Linked DNA regions of Chelatococcus sp. HY11. The main gene of each other region encodes a partner of the protein of the gene in region 2 in a complex. Links are inferred from orthologs where the notes say so. Each region holds a gene or a part of one and is shown on either strand. Other genes may lie near its edges.

Region 1 (3,067 bases), 710 kb from region 2 along the record:
CCTCGCTCTCACCCTCGCTGTTCGAATCGTCGGCTTCCTCCGATTCGATGACGTTGATGCCCATCTCGTTAAGCTGGGCGAGCACGTCCTCGATCTGCTCGGAGGAAAATTCCTCCGAGGGGAGAACCTCGTTCAACTCGTCATAGGTCACATAGCCGCGCTTCTTGGCGACCTTGATCATGCGCTTGACAGCGCCATCGCTGAGATCGAGCAACGGGCCGTCAGCTTGCGGCTCTGCGACTTCCTGGTTGTCTTCCCGCTCGGTCGTCTTCGTCGCCATGTTCCATGCTCCACTCGCACACAGCCTATCGCGTCAGCCATATGCGCTCATAGACAAAAAGGCAGCATGAGCCCCGACGCTCAGCCACCCGTCTCATACTTCATTCAAGCGCGTGACCGCTTGACTAACCGTTAACCAACCCCCGGTCGCGGCAAGCCGAACCGAAAATCTCGAAAACTGCGGCGCCTCGCGCCCACGCACCATCAACCAACTCCACCGCCCCGAACGCGCCGCCACGCTTAAGGGCGGTTACGGGAGGTTGACATTTTCTTCGCCGCTTCCCTGTCGGCCTCCGCTCCGTCGAGCGAAGTCAACTGGGTGCGCACTTCCGTCAGCCAAGCGAGATTCGCCTCGCTCTCGTCGTCGGCAAGCGCACGTTCGGCAGCCTTCAATTCGCTATGTAGCGTGAATGCGCGCCGATGCAAGGTCAGTGCTTGCCGCAATATCTCCTCGACTGCCGACAATTCGGCGTCGCGATCAAAGGCCCAGACATCCCCGTGGCGCACCACGACGCGCAGCCGCTCGGCTGCCAGCGCGACTTCCTGCGGTAGCGAACTGGATGGCTTCGGCCCATCCATCGCCAAGGCTTCCCTGTCGATCAGGCAGGCTCGCAGCCGTAACGCATCTGCATTGACAAAATCAAGCGAAGTCACGTCTTCCCCGTAGCGGTGCATCAATTCAGGATGGGCGAGAAGCGTCAGCACGATCAAGGCCTCCCGCGGCGCCCCGGCGCTCGTGGCGGCGAACAGCGGATGCCGAGCAAGGCTCGGACTGGCCCGCAGCGGCGCGTTACCTGGCCGCTGGCGCGCATCCCGGCCACCACGGCCATTCCTCCCGAAATTTTGACCGCCGTAGCCAGCACCCTGCTGGAAAGACCCCTGCTGATAGCCCTGCCCTCGCCCGCTACCGTAATTGCCGCGACGCCCACCGGATTGCGGCAGCAATTGCCGAAGACGCTCGCCGATCTCCGCCCGATAATGACGCCGCAGGTCTTCGTCGCGGATGCCGGCGAGCAGGCCGAACAATCGTTTTTCCAAAGCGGCCCGGCGCTCCGGCGTATCGAGGGAGGCCACTTCCACCTCTCGCATCCAGAGCAGGTCGACCAGCGGCTGCGCGTTGTCCAGCACCTTGGCGATGGCAGAGGCGCCGCCACTGCGCGCAAGATCGTCCGGGTCCTGCCCCTCGGGCAGCAAGGCGAAGCGCAGGGACTGGCCTGCGACGAGATGCGGCAGGGCGACGTCGATGGCGCGATAGGCCGCGCGCCGCCCCGCCCCATCGCCGTCGAAACACAGGATCGGCTCCGGCGCCATGCGCCACAGCAAATTGAGCTGGTCCTCGGTCAGCGCCGTGCCGAGCGGCGCAACCGTATGCGGAAAGCCCGCCATGGTCATGGCGATGACATCCACGTAGCCCTCGACGACCACGACCGAGCTTTTGTCATGCGCCGCCTTTCGGGCAGCCTGGTGGTTGTAGAGCACGTGGCCCTTGTGAAAGAGCGGCGTCTCCGACGAATTGAGATACTTCGCCGGGGCGTCCGCGCTCATCGCGCGGCCACCGAACGCGATCACCCTGCCCCTGACATCGGTGATCGGGAACATGATCCGGTCACGAAAACGGTCATGCGGAACAGCCACGTCCTCGCGATTGACCAGAAGGCCCGCCTCGATCATCGCGTCCGCGTCGACACCCTGGGCGGCCAGATGCTCGCGCAGCGCGAATCGGTCGGGCAAGGCATAGCCCAGGCGGAAGCGCTCCCGCGCCTCGCGGCCGAGCCCGCGTCCGTCGAGATAACGCGAGGCCTGCGCGCCTTCCTTCTTCGCCAGGTTGGCCTCGAAGAAGCGCGCCGCCATGTCCATGATCTCATGCAGGCCGCGCCGGCGCTCCTCCTCGGCCCGCGCTTCCTCCGACACCTTCGGTAGGGTGACACCGGCGTCCGCCGCGAGCCGCTCCACCGCCTCCGGAAAGGACACGCCCTCCGTCTCCATCAGGAAGGTGAAGATGTCGCCATGCTTGCCGGAGGAGAAGCAGTGGTAAAAACCCTTGTGATCATTGACATAGAACGAGGGTGTCTTCTCGGCGTTGAAAGGAGACAACCCCTTCCATTCGCGGCCGGCCTTGGTCAGCCGAACGCGTCGGCCGACCACCGCCGTCACCGGCAGCCGTGCCCGAATTTCTTCGAGAATCGAGGGCGGAAAACGCATGATCACCGAAGGATGGTCCCCGAGCGCGGCCAACGCAAGAGCAGCCGCATCGCCGCGCTGCCACGCCGGAAGACGCGACCACAGCGCGAGAAAGTTATCCCCTGTTGAGCGGCTTATCCCGTTCGTCCACAGGAGCTAGACGTGTCGTCAGGTCAGTGGTGATGCACCGAGCCGCGCGGCTTTTCCGCCAATGGAGAGAACAAGGCCACCCGGTTTTCTCCCTCTCCCCGGCGGGGAGAGGGTTGGGGTGAGGGGATTGTCGTTTTCCGGCGGGCGTCCCCCTCACCCGCGCCTGCGGCGCGACCTCTCCCCGGCGGGGAGAGGTAGGAGGAGGCAATCGTCGCGCGTCATCACGTCAATCGGTGACACCCGGTGCCGAAGAACGACAGACCGGAAGCTCCTCAGGCGCCCGACAGCTTGGCCTTCACCGCAGCACTCGCCTTGGCGAAATCCATGCGGCCAGCATAGGCGCCCTTGAGATGGCCGACGACCTTGCCCATGTCCTTGATGCTGGCGGCGCCTGTCTCGGCGATCGCCGCGTCGATGGCGGCCGCGACCTCGGCCTCATCAAGCTGCTGCGGCAGGA
Region 2 (3,051 bases):
GGCGGGCTCGGCAATCAGGTCGAATTCCGCCTGCAGGACTATCGCTCACTGACGGAGACTTTCGATCGCATCATCTCCGTCGGCATGTTCGAGCATGTGGGCGTGCCCTATTATAAGGCCTATTTCGAAACGGTCCGGGATCGCCTGGCCGACGATGGTGTGGCGGTGATCCACTCGATCGGACGGATGGGGCCGCCCGGCAGCACGAACTCATGGATCGACAAGTATATTTTTCCAGGTGGCTATATCCCTGCCCTCTCGGAGGTCCTGCCCCACATCGAGAAGGCGGGCCTGGTTGTGACGGACATCGAGATCCTGCGCCTGCATTACGCGGAGACGCTGAAAGCTTGGCGTCAGCGTTTCCACGCGCGCCGGGAGGAGGTTCTAGCCCTCTATGACGAGCGCTTCCTGCGCATGTGGGACTTCTATCTCGCCGGTTCCGAGATGTCCTTCCGCCACGACGGTATGATGGTCTTCCAGGTTCAGCTCGCCAAGCAACAGGAAAGCGTGCCTCTGACCCGGGACTATATCGCCCGCCGGGAGAACGCCCTGCGCGCTCGGGAAGGCAAGCCTCGCGACCTGCGTCTCGCAGGTGAATAATTCGGTGTCGACTCCAGCGCGGAACGAGCCGCACTGTCGGCGCGCTGGTTGCGCGTGGAACAGTCAACGGGCAATCCGGCAACAGTGGACAATATTTATCCGCTGGTTGTGAATCGAGTGAGTTGCGGGACTTCCCCAGCCGTCGCGTAGGCCGACCCTTGGTCCGTGCTAGAGTGAGCGAAGCGACTCACGTGTTAGGGCGGTAAGGTGGCGGTGAATAGTCTGGTAGCGCGGCTTGAGACGGTGAGTGAGGCACAGTTCCGCCTCGCGCCGCATAACATCGATGCCGAGCAGGCGCTCCTCGGGGCCGTTCTCGTCAACAACGATGCCTATTTCCGCGTCTCAGACTTCCTTGAGGCGGAGCACTTCCAGGAGGAGGTGCACCGGCGCATTTATGAAGTCGCGACCAGCCTCATCAAAGCCGGCAAGATCGCGACGCCGATCACCCTGAAGACCTTCCTCGGCGATCAGGATCTCGGCGGCGTCACCATCCCGCAGTATCTGGCGCGCCTTGCCGCCGAAGCCACAACTATCATCAACGCCGAGGACTACGGCCGGACCATCCACGACCTCGCCGTCCGCCGCCGCCTGATCGAGATCGGCGAGGACATGGTCAACGAGGCCTATGATTCGGCCGTTGATGTCTCGCCGCGCGACCAGATCGAGGAAGCGGAGCGGCGCCTCTACGAGCTGGCCGAGACGGGGCGCTACGACGGCGGGTTTCAGAACTTCGCGACGGCGCTGACCGCCGCCGTCGATGTGGCGGCCGCCGCCTACAAGCGGGAAGGCAAGCTTTCGGGCCTCGCCACCGGGCTCCACGATCTCGACCGGATGATGGGCGGCCTGCAGCCGTCGGACCTCGTCATCCTCGCCGGCCGCCCCGCCATGGGCAAGACCTCGCTCGCCACCAACATAGCCTTCAACATCGCCAAGGCCTATCGCGGCGAAAAGCAGCCCGACGGCGCCGTGAAGACCATGAATGGCGGCATCGTCGGCTTCTTCTCGCTGGAAATGTCGTCGGAGCAGCTCGCCAATCGTATCATCGCCGAACAGGCGGGCATTCCCTCCTACAAGATCCGGCGCGGCGACATCCGCGAGGATGAGTTCTACAAGATCAGTGATGTCGCGCGTGAGATGCAGACCATTCCGTTCTACATCGACCAGACGGGCGGCCTGTCGATCGCCCAGCTCGCCGCCCGCGCGCGCCGCCTGAAGCGCCAGCGTGGCCTTGATCTTCTCGTGGTGGACTATCTGCAGCTTCTCTCCGGCTCGTCCAAGAAGGGCGAAAACCGTGTGCAGGAACTCACCGAGATCACCACCGGCATGAAGGCCCTGGCCAAGGAGCTCGCCGTGCCGATCGTGGCGCTGTCGCAGCTCTCGCGTCAGGTCGAGTCGCGCGACGACAAGCGGCCGCAACTGTCGGATCTGCGCGAATCGGGCTCAATCGAGCAGGATGCCGACGTGGTCATGTTCGTCTATCGTGACGAATATTATCTCAAGAACAAGGAGCCCAAGATGGGCACCGAGGAGCACTTCAAGTGGCAGGCCGAGATGGACCAGGCCCACGGCAAGGCCGAAGTGATCATCGGCAAGCAGCGCCATGGTCCGACCGGCACGGTCCAACTCTCGTTCCAGGCTGATGTGACCCGCTTCGGCAATCTGGCGCAGGAAGATCACCTGCCTGAGCAATACTGACGGTGGGCGCGCCGCGCCAACATCCGCTGAGATGAGGTTCCCCTCATTGTGACCGCTTCCGCTTTCCCCGATGCTTCCCTCGCCGGTGTCCGTGAGCCAGACGCCGGCGCCCTGCTGACCATCGACCTCAAAGCCCTTGTGAAGAACTGGCGCACGCTCGCCGGAGAGGCGCCGGACGCGGAATGCGCCGCGGTCATCAAGGCCGATGCCTACGGGATAGGTCTGGAGCAGGCGGCGCGCGCGCTCACGGATGCGGGCTGCACGACGTTCTTCGTCGCCCATCTCAGCGAAGCCGAGCGCTTCCGCTCCGTCAACAGCGCCGCGACCCTTTACGTGCTCAACGGCCTCCTGCCGGGAACCGCCGCGCATTTCGCCGCGATCAACGCCCGACCGGTTCTCGGTTCGCGCGAGGAAATCGAGGAATGGGGCGCCTATTGCGCCGCCGTCGGGAGCAAACTGGCCGCGGCGGTCCATATTGATACCGGCATGAACAGGCTTGGCCTACGGCTGGACAGCGCGACGAAGCTTGTCAGTGAGACCACGCTGATGGAAACCTTCATGCCGACGCTGGTGATGAGCCACCTGGTATCCGCCGAGGTTCCGGCGCTGCCGGTCAACGCCAGGCAGGTCAAGGCGTTCCAGGCCGCGCGTGCCCTCCTTCCCGGCGTCCCCGCCTCGCTCTGCAATTCGTCAGGGATCTATCTGCCGGAGCGGCCGCATTACGATCTACTGCGCCCGGGCTACGCGCTCTATGGC

What was found.
Region 1: the proteins of KIO74_RS03980 (region 2) and dnaG are in contact, whole or in part, in a crystal structure (PDB 2R6A), measured with the Geobacillus stearothermophilus proteins. The link is inferred for Chelatococcus sp. HY11 from one-to-one orthologs. Residues at the interface, in WP_033016901.1 of Geobacillus stearothermophilus: Ser13, Glu15, Ala16, Gln18, Glu91, Leu92, Asp94, Ala95, Val96, Pro97, Thr98, Ala99, Ala100, Asn101, Tyr104, Tyr105, Ile108; in WP_049624496.1 of Geobacillus stearothermophilus: Lys456, Leu457, Leu458, Pro459, Ala460, Asn463, Ala464, Leu467, Leu535, Leu536, Ile537, Ala538, Gln544, Glu545, Asp548, Tyr549, His552.

What each region holds. Positions count from the first base shown.
Region 1 is NZ_JAHBRX010000001.1:96,343-99,409, reverse strand. What follows is about bases 1-2,996. They hold dnaG (DNA primase), read right to left. Parts: upstream 2,482-2,996; coding sequence 520-2,481; downstream 1-519. Other genes in these bases: KIO74_RS00445 (GatB/YqeY domain-containing protein), read right to left, coding at 2,883-2,996; rpoD (RNA polymerase sigma factor RpoD), read right to left, coding at 1-280. In the rest of the region: more of KIO74_RS00445, read right to left, coding at 2,997-3,067. UniProt on the Escherichia coli protein: RNA polymerase that catalyzes the synthesis of short RNA molecules used as primers for DNA polymerase during DNA replication.
Region 2 is NZ_JAHBRX010000001.1:807,197-810,247, reverse strand. What follows is about bases 72-3,051. They hold KIO74_RS03980 (replicative DNA helicase), read left to right. Parts: upstream 72-807; coding sequence 808-2,295; downstream 2,296-3,051. Other genes in these bases: alr (alanine racemase), read left to right, coding at 2,344-3,051; KIO74_RS03985 (cyclopropane fatty acid synthase), read left to right, coding at 72-600. In the rest of the region: more of KIO74_RS03985, read left to right, coding at 1-71. UniProt on the Escherichia coli protein: The main replicative DNA helicase, it participates in initiation and elongation during chromosome replication. Travels ahead of the DNA replisome, separating dsDNA into templates for DNA synthesis.